Linked DNA regions of Saccharobesus litoralis. The protein of the gene in region 1 interacts with the protein of each later gene in a pairwise test. Links are inferred from orthologs where the notes say so. Each region holds a gene or a part of one and is shown in the gene's direction. Other genes may lie near its edges.

Region 1 (9,125 bases):
TGTTGGAAGTGCTCGGGAGTTAAGAGTCTCAACTCCCGACCATAGGCATAAGTTTTCACGCGATATTATGCGCTTAAAACTTTACGTCCTTTAGCGCGACGACGTGCTAAAACTTTACGACCGTTTTTAGTAGCCATGCGAGCACGGAAACCGTGAGTACGCTTACGCTTTAAGTTACTTGGTTGAAAAGTACGTTTCATAATATTACTTCCAAATTTGCAAATTGGTGGCCAAATGTAAGACTAAAAGGGCGGCCATGCCTTTTAGAAGGGCGCGAATTATATATTAGTGGTCATAAATAGATCAAGCTGATCCTTCAGCTAATGCAAAATAATTTTGATTGTTGATAACTATGCTGGATCTTGATCCAGTCCTTGTTTGATCGGATCTCGCTGTAATATTGATTAGCTCATTTATCGCTAGTTAGCACTAACTCTGAGCAAAAATTGTCTATTAATTGATCTAAATTGGGATAACTCTGGTTGTTTGGCTAATATATGCTCGAGTTATCCACAGAGTGAATTAGTCAAGAAAAAATCGAGATCTTAATGGTGTAAAAAATGGAGGTTTATAACCAAAAATAATTAAGGAATATTTTATTAAAAAACAATAGGATACACTTGTTTTTTTAGCCTTGTGAAATAAGTTAACTAGGCATGGTTGCACTTGTGGATACAATTTGATTGAATGCACCCCCTGCTTAATTAATGGAGTATCCTTTGGCCAACTCGCTCTGGCAAAATTGCCAAAATGTCATGCAACAAGATCTGCCTGCTCAAGAATTTAATACTTGGATAAGACCGTTGCAAAGCCTCGAAGAAGGTGGAGTTGTCACTTTATTTGCGCCCAATAAATTTGTGCGTGATTGGGTACTCGATAAATATGCCGATACTATTAACCAGCACTTAACTCAGATTAATAGTGGTCAGTTGCCTAGTTTAAGAGTTGAAGTTGGCACTAAGCCAACAGATAGTCGAGTCGCGCAGCAAGCTGCACCTAAACTAGAAATAGGTAACAAGTTAAATAGTATTCCTGATATTAAACCGCCTGCATTTAGCCCAGCACCTGCCGTGCATGTTCCTAAGGCTAATGTTCAGCCTCGTAACGAAGCGGGCTTGCAGTTAAAGTCAAACATTCGTGAAAACTATACGTTTGATAATTTTGTTGAAGGTAAGTCTAACCAGTTAGCGCGTGCTGCTGCGTGCCAAGTCGCAGATAACCCAGGTGTTTCGTATAACCCTTTGTTTTTATACGGTGGGGTTGGTTTAGGTAAAACTCATCTTCTTCATGCGGTTGGTAATGAAATTTTAAATCGTAATCCCGATGCTAAAGTTATTTATATGCACTCGGAACGTTTTGTGCAAGATATGGTAAAGGCCTTACAAAATAATGCGATTGAAAGTTTCAAAAAGCACTATCGCTCAGTCAATGCTTTGCTTATTGATGACATTCAGTTTTTTGCCAAAAAAGAGCGTTCGCAAGAAGAGTTCTTCCATACATTTAATGCGTTATTGGAAGGGAACCAGCAAATCATCATGACAAGTGATCGCTACCCGAAAGAAATTGAAGGGGTAGAAGACAGATTGAAATCGCGTTTTGGCTGGGGATTAACCATAGCGATTGAACCGCCAGAATTAGAAACGCGCGTCGCAATATTGATGAAAAAAGCGCAAGAAGCCAAAGTTAACTTGCCGCATGAAGTTGCATTCTTTATTGCTAAGCGTTTAAGGTCACATGTGCGTGAACTTGAAGGGGCACTAAATCGCGTTGTTGCGCATGCTAATTTTACCGGAAAACCCATTACAATAGAATTTGTTAAGGAAGCGTTACGAGACCTACTCGCATTACAGGAAAAACTCGTTACAATAGACAACATTCAGCGCACAGTAGCCGAATACTATAAAATTAAGGTTGCTGATATTTTGTCTAAGCGTCGTAGCAGGAGTGTTGCTCGACCAAGGCAAGTAGCTATGGCTTTAGCTAAAGAGTTAACCAGTCATAGTTTGCCCGAGATTGGCGATGCATTTGGTGGTAGAGACCATACAACTGTTTTGCATGCATGCCGAAAAATTAAAGAGCTTCGAGAAGAAAACCTCGATATTAAAGAAGACTACCTTAACTTAATTCGAACGTTATCGTCGTAACCAACGGATATAATAAAAATGAAATTTGCTATAAGCCGTGAAGACATCCTTAAACCGTTGCAACTAGCAACTGGAACCGTGGAACGTCGTCATACCCTGCCAATCTTGTCCAATGTTTTACTCGATATTAGCGATGGTGTTTTATCCATTACCGGTACCGACTTAGAAGTGGAGCTAGTCGCTTCTGTTGAGTTGGTACAAGCTTCTGAAGATGGGCAGATTACAGTACCGGCTAAAAAGCTGTTTGATATCTGTAAAGGTTTAAGCGAGCAATCGTTAATTGAATTTGTGCTCGACGAATCCAAATTAATCATTAAGTGTGGAAGAAGTAAGTACTCACTATCTACACTGTCCGCAAAAGACTTTCCTAATCTTGAAGATTGGCAAAGTGAAATTAATTTTGCGGTTAGTCAAAAAGTACTTAAAAACTTAATTGAGAAAACATCGTTTTCGATGGCTGTGCAAGATGTACGTTATTACCTGAATGGTATGTCATTAGAAACACAAGAGAACATGATCCGTTGTGTTACCACTGATGGACACCGCTTAGCTTTAACCCAGCATGAACTCGCCAACGAGCGATTACAAGAAAGTCAGGTTATTGTTCCTCGTAAGGGTGTTACGGAAATACTCAGATTGATCGAAGATACAGAGGACAACATCTACGTATCGGTTGGCTCAAATCATATCCGCTTAAATACCGAGAATTTTACGTTTACTAGTAAGTTGGTTGATGGCCGTTTTCCTGACTATCGTCGTGTATTACCTAAAGGTGGTGATAAAACGGTTATTGGTGAAAAAGATTATTTAAAACAAGCTTTTTCTCGAGCTGCCATTTTATCAAATGAAAAATTTCGTGGGGTTCGGTTAAACCTAGCCAGTGGCGAACTAACCATTACAGCTAACAACCCAGAGCAAGAAGTTGCAGAAGAAGTGGTTGACGTTAATTACCAAGGTGACTCGTTAGAAATTGGTTTTAACGTAGCTTATGTGATTGATATCCTAAATGCGATTGAATCTAATGAAGTCAAAATTACCTTAGGCGATGCAAACAGCAGTGCGTTAATTGAAGATAACTTAGATGACTCATCGCTTTACGTTGTAATGCCGATGCGCCTATAAATTTAGATTGTAAAATAAAGCCCTGGCCAAGTCGCCGGGGCTTATTTGTTTATGTACATAGAAAAGCTGGTTTTAAGCAATATTAGAAATATTGAAAAATTGGAGTTCGATCTAAAACCGGGCTGTAATCTTATTGTTGGCAATAATGGTAGTGGTAAAACTAGTATTCTCGAGGCCATTAATTTACTTGGCTTTGGTCGATCTTTTCGAACCCATAAAACTCAAGATTTAGTTAAAAAAGGCACAGATAATTTAACCGTATCAGTACGCGGTCATTGCGATGAGTTGGTTAATCGGTTTGGTATTAGAAAAACGCTAAATGGTAAAAGTGAAATACGTATAGACGGTAAACCTGTACGTAAGCAAAGTGAGTTATCTAGTTTTTTTCCAATAGTAAATTGTTCACCTCTTAGTACAAGCTTACTTGAAGATGGCCCATTAGTTAGACGGCGATTTTTAGATTGGTTAGTGTTTCACGTGGAACATGAAACTATTTCTCAAGTATATCGAGAGTATGATCGCAGTATTGAGCAAAGAAATAAGTCATTGAAATTTGGTGACAGACGACTTGCTCAAACATGGCAACCAAAATTAGTTGAGCTTAACAATCAAATATCTAAGCTCAGAGCCAATGTCGTAGAACAATTTTCACCAATTTTATTGGATACTTTTTCATTGTTAGGGCAACAAAACTTGCTCGCACAACGTCAACTAAAAGTTGAATATAAAAGAGGTTGGAAAGAAGCTGAGGACATTGGTGATATATTAAATTCAAGTATTGAATTAGATCTTAAACGTGGCTCTACTCAGTATGGAGTACATAAAGATGAGCTGGTATTTAAAATTGATGATACGCCAGCTAAAAACATCTTGTCACGTGGTGAACAAAAAATATTGTTGATTTGCATGCTATTAGCAGCGAGTCAATTTATAGAAAAAAACTCGAGCAAAAAATGTATATGGTTAATTGATGATGTCGTAGCTGAACTTGATGAAACCACCTTAACTAAACTAATTAAGTATTTAGTTAATTTGGAACGCCAAGTCATTATTACTAGTATCAAAAAAGATTTAACCCTAATACAACAATTAATAGATAGAGAATACCAAGTGTTCCACGTGGAACATGGAACTCAAGTGTTAATAGATGAAAGGTAAGTAAATGTCAGAACAAACTTATGACTCGTCATCGATTAAAGTACTAAAAGGTCTTGATGCAGTACGTAAAAGACCGGGTATGTACATTGGTGATACGGATGATGGCACGGGTCTACACCATATGGTTTTTGAGGTTGTAGATAATAGTATTGATGAAGCCTTAGCAGGACACTGTCGTGACATTGTTGTAACCATCCATTCTGATGGCTCTGTTAGCGTATCTGACGATGGTCGTGGTATACCAACAGCAATTCACCCTGAAGAGGGTGTGTCTGCCGCGGAAGTTATTATGACTGTCTTACATGCGGGCGGTAAGTTTGATGATAACTCCTACAAAGTTTCAGGTGGATTGCATGGCGTTGGTGTCTCGGTAGTTAATGCTCTTTCAATTAAACTGGCGCTTACCATACGTCGTGAAGGTAAAATTCACGAACAAACATACACTCATGGTGAACCTGATGCGCCTCTTGCTGTGATTGGTGATACTGAAAAAACCGGTACGACAATACAGTTTTGGCCTTCAAAAGAAACATTTAGTGATACAAAATTCCACTACGACATTTTAGCTAAACGACTTAGAGAGTTGAGCTTTTTAAACTCTGGTGTTTCTATTATTCTACAAGATGAAAGAGATGATCGTCGTGACCACTTTAAATATGAGGGTGGTATCAAAGCGTTTGTTGAATATCTAAATCAAAATAAAACCCCTGTACATCCAAATGCGTTTAGCTTTATTAGCCAACGTGAAGAAGATGGTATTGGCGTTGAAGTATCTATGCAGTGGAATGATGGTTTCCAAGAAAATATTTTCTGTTTCACAAACAATATTCCGCAGCGAGATGGCGGTACGCATTTAGCCGGTTTTAGAGCGGCATTAACGCGTACACTAAATAGCTTTATTGAAAAAGAAGGCTTAAATAAAAAACAAAAAGTCTCAACAACAGGTGATGATGCGCGTGAAGGTTTAACTGCAGTTATTTCAGTTAAAGTGCCTGATCCGAAATTCTCATCGCAAACCAAAGATAAATTAGTATCTAGTGAAGTTAAGTCTGCTGTTGAACAAGCCATGGCAGAAAAGCTAAATGAGTTTTTATTAGAAAACCCAGGTGATGTTAAATCGGTTGTGAGTAAAATCATGGATGCCGCAAGAGCGCGTGAAGCGGCTCGTAAGGCTCGTGAAATGACACGCCGCAAAGGTGCATTAGATATTGCAGGTTTGCCAGGTAAACTAGCGGATTGCCAAGAAAAAGATCCAGCTCACTCTGAACTCTATATAGTGGAGGGTGATTCTGCGGGTGGTTCAGCTAAGCAAGGTCGTAACCGTAAAAACCAGGCTATCTTGCCGCTGAAAGGTAAGATCCTCAATGTTGAAAAAGCTCGATTTGATAAGATGCTGTCTTCTGCTGAAGTTGGTACGCTAATTACAGCATTAGGCTGTGGTATTGGTAAAGATGAATACGATATTGAAAAACTTCGCTATCATTCAATCATTATCATGACCGATGCTGATGTCGATGGTTCCCATATTCGTACATTACTTCTTACTTTCTTCTATCGTCAACTCCCTGAAATTGTTGAACGAGGTCATATTTTTATTGCTCAACCACCTTTATACAAGGTTAAAAAAGGTAAGCAAGAAAGATACATTAAAGATGAAGATGCATTAGAAAGCTACTTAACTAACTTGGCGTTAGAAAATGCATCATTCCATGTAAACGAAAGTGCGCCTGCAATCACAGGCGAAGCGCTAGAAACAATTGTTACCGATTATCAAACGGCCAACAAAATTAAAACTAGACTTGCTCGTAATTGGAACTCGTCACTGATTAATGTCATTCAGTTTGCTGACATGTTAACTGATGATAAATTGAAAGATAAAGACGCGATTCAAGCTTGGGTTGACTCAGTACTTGCCGATTTAAATAAAGAAGAAGGCAGTGAATCAATATATGCTGCTGAAGTTAAATTCGATATAGAGCGCCAACAATACCTACCGCAATTTAATATTCGTACCCATGGTGTTGACTATGTTTATATCATTGACCACAACTTTATTAATACTGCTGATTACAAAACAGTAACTAAAGCTGGTGCTACGATTAGCTCATTGATGGAAGATGGTGCTTATATTAAACGTGGTGAAAAGATTAAAGTCGTTGATAACTTTGCAGAAGGTTATGATTGGCTTATTGCCGAGTCGAGTAAAGGTATCTACATACAGCGCTACAAAGGTCTAGGTGAGATGAATCCAGACCAGCTGTGGGAAACTACCATGGACCCAGAAACGCGTCGTATGTTACAAGTGACAATTGAAGACGCTATTGCGGCGGATCAATTATTCGCGACATTAATGGGTGATCAAGTTGAACCAAGACGTGAGTTTATTGAAACCAATGCGTTAGAGGTAACGAACCTAGATGTTTAATTAATTTGGGTTTGAATGCATAATCTAAAAAAACCGAGCTAGCCTCGGTTTTTTGTTTTTAAAGTTAGTAAACTGAAAGCAAGCCCTAGCAATTCAATTTAGTACTACTTTCAAAATAAATTGATCAGTTGAAAGCACCGAGGTTGAAATACAAACTAAATTAATGTCGGCCGCTATGCGTTGCTCGTGACGCTTAACTGCATTCCCAACTTACATGTAGGTCGCAGTGCGCTGTTCCTGACGCTTAACTGCATTCCCTACTTCCATGTAGGTCGAAATTTATTTCGACAATAATAGGTGAGATGCTAAAGACTTAGCTTTTAGACGTAATATTGCCAAACATCGTTTCTTTATCTTGGTACAGTATTTCACTCCTGACAAATCCTAAGTACCTGCTTTTCAGTAGGTTTCAAAAGTAAGCGCCTTAAGCAAATCTCTACAAATAAGATTTCAACTAATCAAAATTAGTTGGAAAGGGTATTAGAACTACATTAGTAAATGAAAAATGCTATCGCCAATCCTTGTTTGAAAAGGCAGTATTATTACAAGTTGTTTTAACTATAGTGTGTAGATAGTTAATCAACATTAACTGTATTTCACTAATTTCCCTCTCCATCTAAAAGCAGAATATTAACTATCTCTCCTTATACACTTTTCCAGTTTATCTGCTACTTTTAAATAGTGCCTGCAATACTCTTCTTACAGCTTATTTAACAAGTATTTGCTTATGAAAACCACTCAGTACTGCTTTGAAAATGATGAATGGGATAAGCCCATAATATGCGATCTCGATGCTAGATTAGTGTTCGCTATTGGTAGTGTTGCTTTGTATTGTGGTGTTAAAAGGCAACTAAAAGAGGCATTTCCTAACGCAGAAATTATTGGTTGTACAACTGCGGGGGTAATCCAAAATACGGAAATCTTAGACGACGTACTTGCTATTACTGTCGTCAATCTTGACAGCTCGAGAGTACGCATCGCTACTGAATCTATTACAGAGCAAGACATAGCATCTGCAGCAGATAAACTCGCTTGTGCATTGCCAGATGACGATTTGAAGTACGTGATGGTGTTAAGTGATGGTCATGTTGTTAATGGCTCTGAGCTAGCAAGGTGTTTGAATATTGCATTACCGACTGAGGTTATATGTACGGGGGGCTTAGCCGCCGATGGCACTGACTTTAAACAAACTTATGTTTGGCACAATGACATATGTTATGAAGGAGTTGTCTTGGTTTGTGGTTTTTATGGTGCCAATTTACATGTTGGATTTGGTAGTGAAGGAGGGTGGGATCCGTTTGGGCCTGAAAGGATCGTTACTGAGTCTGACAAAAATGTACTCTATACGCTTGATGATAAACCGGCTTTGGCATTATATGAAAAATACTTAGGTGAGCATGCTAATGAATTACCCGCTGCCGCTTTACGTTTTCCTTTATTAGTCAGATACCCAAGGTCAGACACCAATGACGCAAAACAAAAGTGTAAACCTGTTATTCGAACAATTCTGGATGTTGATAAGCAAAAGCGTTCGATGACTTTCGCTGGTGATATTCCCAGAGGTAGCACCGCGACATTAATGAAAGCAAACTTTGAACGACTAATTGATGCTTCGGAAATTGCTGCTGAATCTGCCTCTAAAGCGATAAGCCATGATATGTGTAATGGATTAGTATTTATGGTGAGCTGTGTTGGCAGGCGACTGGTTTTAAATCAGCGTACTGAGGAGGAACTGGAAGTCGCTTATGATATTTTAGGTCCAAGTTTTAATTACTTAGGCTTTTATTCGTATGGTGAATTAGCACCGAATAATCATTCGTCTCACACTCGCCTGCACAATCAAACCATGACTATAACGCTAATTTATGAGTCTTAAATGCATCGCTTACTGTCCAGAATTCTAAGAAAAAAAGGTAATGGTATTAAAGTAACGCCGGAAACGGCGCAAGTACTTGATGAAATATCAAAGGCTTTTGAGCAATGTGATACTGATAGGGCGATGCTTGAGCATAGTTTGCAGTTAGTATCAGATGAACTTAATGAAATAAATTCTCAGCTTAAGCATCAACTAAAGCAGACTCACTTATATCAAGAACAGACTATCGCTACTTTAGCGCGTCAGCAAGCGTTAGTTGATGCTAGCCCCGAAGCTGTGTTTAGTTTTAATCGAGAAGGGCAGATAACGGATATCAATATTGCGGGTTGCCAATTTTTTGATAAAACACGAGAAGACCTATTTAAGCTAGATGGTGAACAGGTTCTTTTATTAGCTTTAA
Region 2 (13,510 bases), 160 kb from region 1 along the record:
CTTCATTGATTTCAACACTGTGCCAGGTCTTAACAAATTTTTTCGAACTGTCTTGCTCTTTATTTGTTTTAGGCTGCACAAACTCAGGTAACTCGTTGTTGCCAATTTTAACTTGGTAGCGAGATTGGCCTTGTTTATCACCTAAGGTGTATAAGCGAATATCAAAACGACCGTTGCCCATAGGTACGGTAGAACTAATTTTAGCGACAGTTTGACCTTGCTTTGGGCTAATACCAATTCTGCCATCGCTCAGATAGTGATAACCGGTACCCTGTACCATCAAGTCGCCAGCAATCACCTGATAGGTAGGCAAAGCTGCATATACGTTAGCGCAAAAAAAGCTGATTAGCAGTAAGCTAAATAATCGCCATAGTTGTAATTGTTTTTGCATTTTTAGTTCCGTTTAGGGCGTTACGATGATGTTGATCTTTTCTTATCTTAACCAAATCTAATATTGTATTACAAATAAATTATCTTTATTCTTTGCTACGAATTTAACTTTGCTTTAACAATATTAAGTCGACAAGCATGCACATAAAACAATCAATAAAAAACCATATTTACATAACTTTGGGATTAATAGTGACTCTCGCTAGCTTTCAATCCATAGCAGCGGCCAAGACACCAGAGCGCCCCAATGTATTAATGATATCTGTTGATGATCTCAATCACTGGGTCGGCCATTTAGGGCGCAATAAACAAGCCATCACACCCAATATTGATCGGTTAGCAGCCAAAGGCATGAGCTTTCATCGCGCCTATTCACCCTCAGCCATATGCAACGCTACACGTGCGGCGATGATGACGGGTTTACGTCCATCAACCAGTGGAATTTATGAAAATGGCCGAGATTGGCGATCGGTCGTTGGTTCAGGCCAGAGCTTGCCAGCCTTTTACAAACAAAATGGCTATTCAGTATTGGGTGGTGGCAAAATTTTCCATAACGATAGGGTGATCCGTGACGAAGAATGGGACTTTTATTTATTAGCTAAAACTTTAAAACAAAAGTACCAACTAGAAGGCCAAGATAAAATTGATGCCGAGTTAGCAAAAGCAGATGGGCCAAGTAAAAAATACAAGAACGGTAAGCTTTCCATTGTCCAAATGGCAACCGGTGATGATGCCATTTGGGATTACCATGTCGCGCGTTGGGCCGCAGATGAAGTGAGCAAACAACACGATAAGCCTTTCTTTATCGCCGCCGGTATATTTCGCCCTCACCTACCTTGGCATGTACCAAAGAAATATTTTGATATGTATCCGCTGGATAACATTAAGATCCCACCTCATATCAAAAATGATTTAGATGATTTACCTTACGAGCCTTCTAATAAATCCGAACACGATATGATATTAGAAGAAGGTAGCTGGAAAAGCGCTATTCAAGGCTATCTCGCCTCTGTGACTTATGCCGATGTGCAAGTGGGTCGTATTTTAGATGCTTTAGAGCAAGGACCAAATGCTGACAATACCATAGTGGTATTATGGGGCGATCACGGTTGGCACTTAGGTGAAAAGCATCGCTGGCGTAAATTTGCTTTATGGGAAGAAGCCACTCGCACCCCGTATGTTTGGTATGCACCAGGGGTAACAAAACCGAATAGTAAAACCGACACCCCAGTTGATTTACAAAGTTTGTGGCCGACGCTTGCCGAGTTAACTCATACTAAAGCACCGGATTTTGTTGAAGGCGACAGTCTAGTTAAACTATTAAGCCAGCCAAACGCCAGTTGGACACAACCTGCAATTACGACTCAAGGCTTTAATAATCACGCGATCCGCTACCAGCACTATCGCTATATTAGTTATCGCCAAGGTGGTGAAGAATTTTACGACCACAGCAATGATCCATACGAGTGGTATAACAAAGCCGGAAGCGATAAATATAAAGCCAAGCAAGTTGAGCTAAAAGCCATGATCCCAAGCTTGAATCGCCAATGGCAAGACGCGGCTAAGATTTATGGTGGCGATCCTAAATACAATAAATTAAAGAAATCAAAAATGGTGACGGATTAATTGTACCAAGTGTGATTTTCTGTAACCCTGTAGGTGCACTATGTAGGTTTTTAATGAGGGCAGGATTTACTCCTGCAAATACAGAGTAATTAGATGCCGAGTGGAAGAAGATTAAAATCCAATGCCGTTAACTTAATGACATTGGTACTAATCTACCCCCGACATATTTAACGCGCTTATAGGCTGTTATTTAGCGCTCTGATTTATCAGAGCGTAAATTTCGCACAATTTGGTACAAAATAGCGATCGCCAATACAAGAGTGATGGTATTAGCAAAAATCATCGCTGCATCATTTTTAATCCAGCCATAAGCCAACCACAGCGCAACACCAAAAGTAAACAAGCTATACATGGTGACAGACAAAGCTTTAGTTTCGCCTGTTTTTAACACTTTTATCGCTTGAGGGATAAATGAAATAGTTGTACAAATTGCGGCAACAAAACCAAGTGTATCGATGAGATCCATAAAAAGAATACGAAGGAGAAGGACTGTCTCAATTGTATTATAAAAAAAGAGTAAACACGATAGCGCTTTAAGATTAACGCTCAGTTTGCCTATTGTCACAATCATCCACTAAGATTAAAGCAACTCACCAGAACTATAGTCAAAGTGATCAGGTTTTAGGGGAAGCCGTCAAGCTTCGAGTCCCCATGAGCATATGCTTTATTATGTGATTGGGGCGAGTAAGCGCTGACAATGAACCATAAGACCTGAGCGAGAAGACTATATATTGCTATGTCATTGTTAAGAAAAACACCATGAAAAAAACCTTTTTTCGAGTCAATTTTAACTATCTAACAAGTAGCATCTTTGTTTCCGCCTTCTTTTTGCCCAACATTTGTCTTGCTGAAATAGAAGTGATTAAAGTCACAGCAACCAAACGCTTAGAAGAGCAACATGCTGTCGCTGCCTCCATGCAAGCCCTAGGTGAAAAACAGATTGAAAATCTAAATATAGGCTCAGCCGATCAAGTATTAGACCATATGGCCAATTTAAGCCGTAATGCGACGAATAATGTAAACGCTGGTTTTTCTATTCGTGGCGTAGGAACCAATAATTTTCATGGCAATGTCAGCAGAGCAGTAGGTATTTATAGCGACGATGTGTCGTTAAGTAACCCTTATACGGGCGTGGCTAACGTATTTGACATTGAGCGGATAGAAATTTTACGAGGCCCTCAAAATACCTTATTTGGTCGCAATAGCATGGGCGGCGCGATTCATTACATTTCAAAAAAGCCGCAAATAGGCGGTGGTTTGGATGCAAGTATCAATGCGAGTTTGGCCCAATACAACGCACATAATTTACAAGCGGCTGTCGGCTTTGACATTAGCGAATACAGTGCAGCTCGACTCGCGATTAATACTCAAGCTCGCGATGGGTTGTTTACCAACATGGCACCAGAGCGAGAAGGCGAAAAACTCGGAGAAATTGACAAAACTGCATGGCGCGCGCAATTGGCATTCGATTTAAGCCAAGATACAGAGCTACTCATTAAATGGCATGGTGCCCGTAATCAAGGAAAAGGCTTAGGCCACAAAGCGGTTGGCTTGCGCGATCCCAATGATCCTAGCCAAGCTTGTTCAACCCAAGAAATACTAAAAGGTAGTCAATTTAATCAAAAGGTTAACTGTGTTACCCCTTCTGGATTTAACCCATCTTCTGATGACTGGCATACGTTATATGATGTTTCTCCTGTTAAACAGCAGGTTGAACATGATGGTCTGCAACTCAGTTTAAGTCATGAGTTTACAACGTTTAAACTAGACTTAATTTCAGCATGGGATAATACCCAAGTTCAGTTTTCTGAAGATTTTAGTGGCGAAGTGACTTTGCGCTTTATTGCCTATCAAGACTCGCAATTTGAGCAAAGTAGCCACGAGTTACGCTTAACTTCGTTAGACGATAACCGCTTTGATTGGGTTGTAGGGCTATATTATTTCACTGAAGACATGCTACAAACCACTAACGTCAGACGCCAAGTCATTGCTAATGGCGCCCAGATCACACCACATAATATTTTAGACCAACAGGACAACGATCTGTCCTTATATGGTATTTTCGATTATGAGTTAACCGCAAAACAATCTGTTTCGATTGGTCTTCGGCAAATATCCAATAAAAAGTCGGCTAACTCTCATTTTGGTGTTATCCGTACTCCGCTAGACAAATTTCCCGCACAACAGTTTATTGACCGACATATCGTACTCAATGAAACAGGCGATACCCAGACTCAATGCCCACCTAGCAACGGCGTACCCTGTGTTTTAGATTTTCCAAATCTTAATTTAGAAACAGACAAACTGGTTTACGACATTCGTTTTCGTCACCAATTTGACGATTTAGTTTATGGCTATGTCAGTCATTCCACAGGCTTTAAATCTGGTGGCTTTGATTCACGTGCCTTAGCCGCTTTTTTTGGTGATGTTGAACGCCCCGTTGGCCCTGAAGAAATTCAAGCCTATGAAATAGGGTTTAAATCGTGGTGGAACAACCGACAATTGCGCGTCAATAGCGCGATATTTCACTATAATTGGCAAGACTTACAAACCTTTGATGTAGTCGACGGTATCCCGGGCTTTGTCAATATTCCTGAAACCAAACTTGCGGGAGCTGAGTTAGAAATTGACTGGCAACTACTGGAACAAACCCTACTATCAACCAATTTAGGTTATTTAACTAGTGAAATTACTGACGCAGGATTGCTAACAAACGTTGAGCAAGGCCATGGTTTACAAAATATTCCCAAATACAGCGCCACGGTTAGATTGGAACAACAATTCTCAACTCGTTTAGGGGCCGCGAGTGCCTTAATCGAAGGGCAATATATTGCTAAGCAAGTCGATTCGCTCAATTACGCTGATGATCCATTCTCCACCAAAAATAGCCAGTTTTATGCTAATGCACGGTTCAATTTGAACCTAAATTCGCAAACTATAGTGTCGTTATGGGCCCAAAACATCACCCGAGAAAAAACTTGCTTACAAATTGATGCCCTAGATGATCCAACTCAAGCCTCTCGCTCTGACTTATCTGGCATTCTCATGTGTAACCCAAGTGATGGCGTTCGCCAATTAGGCGTTAGTCTCAAGGTAAATTGGTAAGACTGTCGCCGTGTCAGAAAATCAGAAACTAAAAAGACGTCAACCAGTCTGACGTTATTTATTTAATCTGTATGTAACTATGCAGCGTGTTTGTAAATAGAGGGGTATTTTCTACCAAAGGTATAAAAAATTACCGTTATACCTGAGAAATCAGGTATCTATTGCCTTTGTAGTACCTGCTATCCTGCGGGCACCAAGAGTAGGTGCCTGAATAGCCAGCCTTGTTTCAACTAATCAAAATTAAATTGCAAAGATACAAGATTCTAGGTTGATAAAAAGAACTCTCCCTTACTGACTAAAACACAGTGCCCCGCGACTTTTGCAGAGGTCACTAGCCCATTGTTTTTATGTGCGCTGATGAATAGCTCGCTCTCCCTGCCCATTTCAACACCTTGAGTAACTTGCCAATTAAATTGACCGCTTTCACTATTATCTAACTCGGCTAGCAATGCTGCTAAAGCACAATTAGCACTGCCCGTTGCTGGATCTTCGTTAACGCCTAACATAGGGGCAAACATACGAGCTTGTATACGCTGATTGGCTTGTTTTGCATATACATGAACGGGGTGAGCCAATTGCTGAAAAACACTAAGATTTAACGTAACAGCCGCCAAAGCCTGTAAGTTATTTAACTCAACAAATATAAAAGGCAAGCCAACTGAGGCAACTACAGGTTGATGGTTCTCTAGCGTAATATCATTGGCTGATAAACCGATAGCACCAGCCACAAGTTCAACGTCAACAGTTTCTTTTCGGCTAAACGACTCTGGGCTCGTTAGTTGATAACGCAACGCCTCCTTGCCATCACCTATAAATTCTATCGCGACCTTACCTGCTAACTCATCAAAAATGACTTGTTGGCGTTCACCTGCTAACAATCCAGCTTGGTGTAAAACAAAAGCTGTACCTAAATTGGGGTGTCCTGCAAACGGTAACTCTTGTGTGGGTGTAAATATACGTACTTGAAAGTCACATCCCGCTTGTTTTGCTTTTTCTGATACAGGTAAAACAAAGGTGGTTTCAGGAAAATTAAACTCAGCCGCTATTTTTTGCATTTGAACATCACTCAAGCCCGCTGCATCCGGAATAACCGCTAGTTGGTTCCCACCAAACTGACTTTGAGTAAATACGTCGCAAATATAATAAGTAACACTTTTGTTAGGCATAAGATGAACAAACACAGAATTTTAAATGAGGTCAATATTTAAAATAAATTTATCCATTTTGAAACGACAAGGCGATTAGCAAGCCTTTATATAAGTTGAAAGCTCGGCTTTAGCAGGAATATAGTCTTCTCGCTCAGGTCTTATGGTTCATTGTCAGCGCTTACTCTCGACTTTGCTTACATGGATGTAAGTACTTAGGTTTCGTCGGGAACAGGAAACCTGTGGCTCCTGCGTCGTCCTAATACCTAAATCCCTTTAGGCAACCCCAATCACATAGTAGAGCATATGCTCATGGGGCCTCGAAGCTTGCCTACATGGATGTAGGTAAGGAGCGAGAGCAAGGATGCGGTAGCTTTGACGGCTTTGCCTACATGGATGTAGGTAATTAGGTTTCGTCTGGAACTAGAAACCTGCCCCTAAAACCTGATCGCTTTGACTATGAGTCCAGCCATACGCCAATATATTTTCTACTCGAGCCCTAAGCCATATTGATAAACATCTTTTTTCTTTAAGCCGAATGTGTCGGCAACGATACCGGCAGCGGTTTTAGGTGGTAAATGCTGTTGCAGCGTTTTAAGTAGATTTTTAGCTTTGTCATCCATTTGAGCCGCTTGTTTTACCCCCTCAACAATCACTACAAACTCGCCTTTTTGTTGATTATGGTCGGCCTTGATCCATGCAATCACGTCACTAACTGCACCGGCTTTTATTGTTTCAAAGGTTTTAGTTAACTCGCGGGCAATGACAATATGACGTTCATCGCCCAATACTTTTTGCATATCGTCTAAGCTAGCTAAAATACGGTGAGTTGATTCGTAATATACAGAACAATAATCGCGTTCAACTAATGTTGCTAACACATCGCAGCGCGCTTTACTTTTGGCCGGTAAAAAGCCACCGTAATAAAACTGGTCAGTGGCAACGCCGGCTGCACATAGTGCTGTAACAACTGCACTGGCTCCTGGAATAGGCACCACTTTAATATTATGTTCACGACAGGCTTTAACTATAACGTAACCAGGATCATTAATCAGCGGCGTGCCTGCATCCGAGATTAATGCTAAGTTTTCACCTTGTTTTAAACGATAAATGAGTTTATCACTCTGCTCAGTTTCGTTGTGATCATGATAGGCAATTAACGGCGTTTTAATTTCAAACTGACTAAACAGCTTTTTTGCGACACGTGTGTCTTCTGCGGCCACGTAATCCACATCAGATAAAGTTTGAATTGCCCTTGCGGTAATATCGCCAAGATTACCTATTGGGGTTGCAACTACGTATAAGGTGCCAATGTCTGCCATTTTCGGTTTTAAACCTGCTGAGTATTCAATCTGGTCGGCGATTATACGTTAATATCGCTAATTTACGACTGTATACTCAGTTTTAAATATAAGCCATTCCAAAATAAGCAGGTGCTTGTAATTACTGACTGTGGAGCCATATAACTGGCTATAGTAAACTATTGCTAATATCTAAGGCCTTAAGGATAGAAATGGAATGAAGCGTGTATCACGTGCCTTCAGTTTAATTTCAAGTATTGCATTACTCGTTGCTTGCGGTAGTACTCCTGAAAAACCCGCTCAGGTAAATCAACCTAAGCCACAATTAGAAACACCTGTCGTTGAAAAAAAACCGGAACTAACCGTTGCCGATTACTTACAACGAGCCAATGAAGCAAGTAACCCGTCGCAATCCACTATTTGGTATACACGTGCAGCCGACGCTTGGTTAAAGCAAGGTGAATACGCTAAAGCACACGCATTACTTGAGCAGCTCAATAGCGAATTGCTCAGTCCGTTTATGCAAAATCAATTCACATTATTTAAGGCCGAAGCTTTAACTGGCTTAAAGCAATATCAGTTAAGTTTTAATTTGGCTAAAGACTTACCTATTATTCAAGGGTTTGAACAACGTGTATGGCAAGTAAAAGTGACCTCAGCTAGCCATACACAGCATCATTTAGCAGCAGCCAAGGCGTTAATTGGCGCTCGGCAATATATTGCGACAGACGATCAAACCGGTTTAACCCAAAATAGTGATGATACGTGGGCGCAGATAACACAACTAGGCACCGAAGGTTTACGAGCCTTTGACAATGAGCAAGAAAAACAACTTTCCGGCTGGTTAAATCTACTGAATATAACCCGAACCTACGCTGACACCCCCAAACAAATGTTGGTTAATATTCGCCATTGGCAAGCACAATATCAAGGGCATCCCGCTGCAAGCCAATTACCTGACAGCTTATTAGCCGCGCTTGAAACTGAACCTTATCGCCCGAAAAACGTTACGGTATTTTTACCTTTATCAGGTAAATTCGCTCGCCAAGGGCAAGTGGTCCAGCAAGGGATTATGGCTGGCTATTATAGTCAGCAAAATCTATTAAGTTTAGATACACTAACTTTTGTTGATACCAACAACACAGATATTGCCACACTGGAATTGGAAACTGACTTTATTATTGGCCCTTTACTCAAATCGAATATAGAAGCAGTTCAACAAAAATTTACCCAAATCCCGATTTTACTACTAAACCAATTAGACGAACTCGCGCTTGACAAAATGCATTACGCATTTAGCCTATCGCCGGAAAGTGAAGCTCGCCAAGCCGCGCAAAAGCTAGCAGAAATTGGTTATCAGCACCCTATCGTGATTGCAGCAAATAACAGTTATGGCAAACGAGTTGCTGAAACCTTTATCAGCGAATTTACTGAACTGACTAACATAGAGCCTGAAGTCGCCTATTTTAAAAACAGCCAAGAAATAAAAGCCTCAGTTGAATATTTAATGGAAACAGACGCGAGTAAACAGCGAATAAAAACCATTAAAGCGTTACTTGGCAACCCAAGCAATTTTGAGTCTGACGCGCGTAACCGCCAAGATGTCGATTTAATTTATGTATATGGCAATACGGCGCAAATAAAGTTATTAAAGCCTTATGTCGATATTAACACGGCTCCTTTTGCTAAACCTTCGCCCATTTATACTACGTCTAATGGCTTTAGTTCCGATTTAACCATTGCCGATTTAAAAGATTTAAATGGTATTAGTTTCAGTGAAATGCCTTGGGTACTGCCAACCCGTAAACAAGAAGTTACCCTAGCCAGTGAAATGCAACAACTGTGGAATGGTAACGATGATAAAGCCGCGCGCTTATTTGCATTTGGTTACGACAGCTTTCGTATTATACCGCACCTAGCGCAAATGCGCGCGTTTTCAGGCTTTCATCATATCGGTTTAAGTGGCAAATTATTAGTTGAACCCAATGGCATGGTTAGCCGTCAACTCGCATGGGCGCAGTATAAAAATGAGCAAGTCGTCGAATTTAAACCTGTTCACTAATGTTGTTACAAAAGTGTCGTCTCGATTACGTGGCGCCTCATTTGAGCAAGAAGCCAAGCGCTTTATTAGCCAACAGGGCCTTAAGGTACTGGCAGAAAATTACCAAATAAAGGGTGGCGAGTTAGATTTAATCGCCAACGACAAGGGTAAATTAGTATTTATTGAAGTACGCTATCGACAATCAGACCAATTTGGTAGTGCAGCCGCTAGCGTAACGAAAACCAAACAAAAAACGCTGCGCAAAACGGCACAGCATTATATGCAGGCCCAAGGCTTAAATAGCCAACATACATTTTTTCGCTTTGATATCATTGCCTTTGACGGAAGCCCGCAAAATATCAACTGGATTAAAAACGCTTTTTAATAATTATTAGTTTTTATGCAAGACCTAATCAAACAAAGTTTTACCGAAAGTATTCAAAGTAAAATAGTCGCGGCTGATATGTTAGCCGACGCTATCGAAAATGCAGCACAAACCATAGTAAACTGCCTACTACAGGATAAAAAAGTTATATGCTGTGGTGATGGTATTGCCTACGGTGTCGCTGCAACCTTTACCTCTATGCTGGTTCAACCTGCGGGGGCAACTCGTCCTAGCTTGCCGGCTGTATTACTGCAAGGCAATAATACCCAATTATCGGTATCTGCAGGCTACAATCAGGCTGAATATATTTATGCTGAACAATTAAAAATCGTCGCCCAACCAGGAGACGTTTTATTAGTATTAGCGAGCGACCCTAATAATGCCGTGTTAACCCGCACCATGGAAGCAGCGGTTGCTAACGATATGATCATCATTGCGATTACCGGTGACGACGGTGGAGAAGTCGCTGGTTTGATCAGCACTAATGACATAGAAATAAAAATACCCGCTAACAAACCCGTGCGAATTGTTGAAGTGCAACAACTTATCGCACATTGCTTATGCGACGCCATCGTCAATACCTTATTTCCAGGAAGCCAATAACTTTTACCAAGAAGAAGAAAAATGAAAAAGTCTTTACTCGTTATTTTAAGCTTATGTTTTTTATTACAAGGCTGCGCAGCGCTAGTCGTAGCAGGGGCAGCGGGAGCGGTTTCAACCGCTCACGATAGGCGCTCATTAGGCGCACAAATTGAAGACAGTGAAATAGAATTTAAATTAAACAATGCACTGGGCGAGTCCCCTGAACTGTATAAAATAGTCAATGTGGCCTTTATAAGTTTTAATCGAAATGTGCTGATTGTCGGCCAAGCGCCCTCGCGTCATCTAAGCTTGCAAGTAGAGCAATTAGTACACAATAACCGCAATGTACGTAACGTGTTTAATCAAATTCGCATTGGTAAACCGGTGGGCCTAGAAGTTCATGCCGACGATGCTTGGATTTCGACCAAAGTCAAAAAACAATTACTCACCGCTGAAAAGCTTGATGGATCGCATGTCAAAGTTTACACAGAAAACAATGAAGTATTCTTAATGGGCTTAGTTAATGATAGCGAGGCTCAACAAGCGATTGAAGTAGCACGTAATGTACGCGGTGTGATAAAAGTAATTGACGTATTCGAACGCGTTAAAACCCAATAAAGCATTGAGTGGCCCAAATGGCAAAACCAAACTACCTAATAGGCGTAGACGGCGGTGGCAGCAAATGTAAAGCCATAGTGTACGATATTGCCAAACAAACTTACCTAAGCACTGGGCTTGCCGGACCCGCTAATATCGCGTTAAATTTACCTAAAGCTAAACAAGCCATTATAGAAGCTTGCAAGTTAGCCATATTTAATTCAGGTTTAAGCCACTTACCGCTCGAACAATTTGCCGTGGGCGCAGGCGTTGCCGGGGCCAATGACCCCAAAGCTAAGCAAGCATTACTTGCTTGGCAACAACCCTTTGCTTCTTTACACGTAACTACCGATTTACATATTGCCTGTTACGGCGCGCACAATAGTCGCTTTGGTGCAGCCATCATATTGGGAACAGGTTCGTGCGGTGTTTCAATAACCGAAAATCAATCTCAAGACGACTTTTTAATGTTAGGCGGCCATGGTTTTAAACTAGGAGATAAAGGTTCTGGTGCTTGGCTGGGTCTGCACGCGGTGCAACATACCTTAGAGGTATTAGATGAGCTAAGCCCCGCCAGTATGTTAAGCCAAGCCGTTATTGAACAATCGGCTCCAGACGCGATGCAAATATATAGTCAATTTGAGGCGGCTAACTCAGCTAAATTTTCCTTATTAGCGCCGTTAGTATTTAGTGCGGCTGATCAAGGTGATGCGCTAGCCACTGCACTATTGCGCGAAGCGGCGTATTATATTAACGCCATGATTAAAAAGTTACTTGCGACTAAACCCGAGGGGTTAACCCTACTCGGTGGGCTAGCGCCTTTATACTTGCCTTGGTTAGACCAGACTCTTGTCGACCAACTATCGCCGGCACAAAACCCTCCGGAATATGGCGCCGTTTTTTACGCGCAACAATGCCAACAAGCAAACCTTAAAGCTTAAGCTTGAGACATAAATATCATGACTGCATCAACTCCCCTATTTGTACAAGAAGCCTTGGAAACACCAGAGCGAATAGCCAATCAACTTGAAGAAAACGATCACACAACAGACAAGCTAGGGTCTCATTTACGTTTAGTTTCGCCTAAATTTATCTATATTGTTGGTCGCGGTTCATCAGATCACGCAGGCTCTTTTGCTAAATATTTGTTTGAAATTGAAACCGGTATTCCTGTGGTTGGCGCGACCCCTTCTGTAACGAGTGCTTATGGAAGTTCAATAAAATTAGACGGCGCCTTAGTATTAATGATTAGCCAGTCTGGACGCAGCCAAGATGTAATTGACCAAGCTAGAATGGCAAAACTCTCAGGTGCCTATGTTGTCGGCTTAGTCAATGACGAAAATTCGCCATTGGCAGAAGAGTGCGATGTATTGTTACCACTAAAAGCCGGTGGCCAGAAAGTGATAGGAGCAACTAAAACAGTGCTCACTACCTTATCAGCATTATTGCAATTAGTGGCTAAATGGACCCACAACAAAGAGCTCAGCTCAGCTTTATACAAATTACCCGACTTAATGGAACAAGCTTGCCAATCAGAGCCGATCATCACCAACGCCATGTTAAACTCAATTGAACATTGTGCTGTACTCGGCAGAGGATTTGGTTATGCCATTGCCAAAGAAATCACCATGAAGTTAATGGGTAATTGCTGCATACACGCAGAACCTTTCAGTTCAGCGGAGTTTGCCCACGGCGCAGTCGGTATGATTGACAAAAAGCTCGGTTTACTCAGTGTCGATTTACGCGACGAAGCCTTTGCTAAACACCAACAACAAATTCAAGAATTTATTGATGCCGGTTTAACCGTTCACAAGCTCAAACAACCCATTTTCAATTGCCCAGAACGCTTAGCCCCTCTTACATTATTACAGCGCTTTTATTTAGATATAGCTAATGTCGCTATTGAACGCGGCATTGATCCAGACCGACCACCAGGTATGCAAAAAATGATCAAAACCTTCTAACGCTAATTTTTACATATGTAACAGTGAGCAGTTATTACCATCGCACTATTGATAGAGAAAATGATAAGCGTTATCATTTAGAAAAAATCAATAGGTAATACATTATGCGAAAATCACTAGTAGCCTTAGCAACGGGCGTATTGTTAACGACAGCCTGTTCGAAAAATGAACCACAAGACCAATGGGCGGAATATAAGAATATTGCTCAATCTGTTTTAAGCCAATCAAAAGACGCTAAATTTGATTCTATCGCTCTAGGATCACAAAAACTCGTTGCACAAGCCAAAATCGTTTTAGGCTTATTTTTACCTCGTCATCCAGAATGTAAAGAATACATAAATGCAGTGTTAGCCGCTGCTGACTTAATGCAAACG

Evidence for each region.
Region 2: the proteins of dnaA (region 1) and C2869_RS07475 interact in binary tests that used the Escherichia coli proteins (3 or more experiments, as listed by UniProt). The link is inferred for Saccharobesus litoralis from one-to-one orthologs.

What each region holds. Positions count from the first base shown.
Region 1 is NZ_CP026604.1:2,320,730-2,329,854, reverse strand. Bases 1-2,931 are described here. They hold dnaA (chromosomal replication initiator protein DnaA), read left to right. Parts: upstream 1-719; coding sequence 720-2,144; downstream 2,145-2,931. Other genes in these bases: dnaN (DNA polymerase III subunit beta), read left to right, coding at 2,163-2,931; rpmH (50S ribosomal protein L34), read right to left, coding at 66-200; rnpA (ribonuclease P protein component), read right to left, coding at 1-59. In the rest of the region: more of dnaN, read left to right, coding at 2,932-3,266; DNA replication/repair protein RecF, read left to right, coding at 3,318-4,424; gyrB (DNA topoisomerase (ATP-hydrolyzing) subunit B), read left to right, coding at 4,429-6,849; C2869_RS08010 (FIST signal transduction protein), read left to right, coding at 7,577-8,725; C2869_RS08005 (sensor domain-containing protein), read left to right, coding at 8,726-9,125. UniProt on the Escherichia coli protein: Plays an essential in the initiation and regulation of chromosomal replication. Binds in an ATP-dependent fashion to the origin of replication (oriC) to initiate formation of the DNA replication initiation complex once per cell cycle.
Region 2 is NZ_CP026604.1:2,161,550-2,175,059, reverse strand. Bases 8,959-11,802 are described here. They hold C2869_RS07475 (D-sedoheptulose-7-phosphate isomerase), read left to right. Parts: upstream 8,959-10,008; coding sequence 10,009-10,596; downstream 10,597-11,802. Other genes in these bases: C2869_RS07465 (BadF/BadG/BcrA/BcrD ATPase family protein), read left to right, coding at 11,211-11,802; C2869_RS07470 (BON domain-containing protein), read left to right, coding at 10,618-11,193; C2869_RS07480 (YraN family protein), read left to right, coding at 9,595-9,993; C2869_RS07485 (penicillin-binding protein activator), read left to right, coding at 8,959-9,629. Outside these bases: C2869_RS07515 (DUF5060 domain-containing protein), read right to left, coding at 1-391; C2869_RS07510 (sulfatase), read left to right, coding at 583-2,016; C2869_RS07505 (SemiSWEET family sugar transporter), read right to left, coding at 2,207-2,581; C2869_RS07500 (TonB-dependent receptor), read left to right, coding at 2,776-5,121; C2869_RS07495 (PhzF family phenazine biosynthesis protein), read right to left, coding at 5,385-6,287; rsmI (16S rRNA (cytidine(1402)-2'-O)-methyltransferase), read right to left, coding at 6,755-7,588; more of C2869_RS07485, read left to right, coding at 7,785-8,958; more of C2869_RS07465, read left to right, coding at 11,803-12,113; glucosamine-6-phosphate deaminase NagB-II, read left to right, coding at 12,132-13,136; C2869_RS07455 (hypothetical protein), read left to right, coding at 13,241-13,510. UniProt on the Escherichia coli protein: Required for the timely initiation of chromosomal replication via direct interactions with the DnaA initiator protein.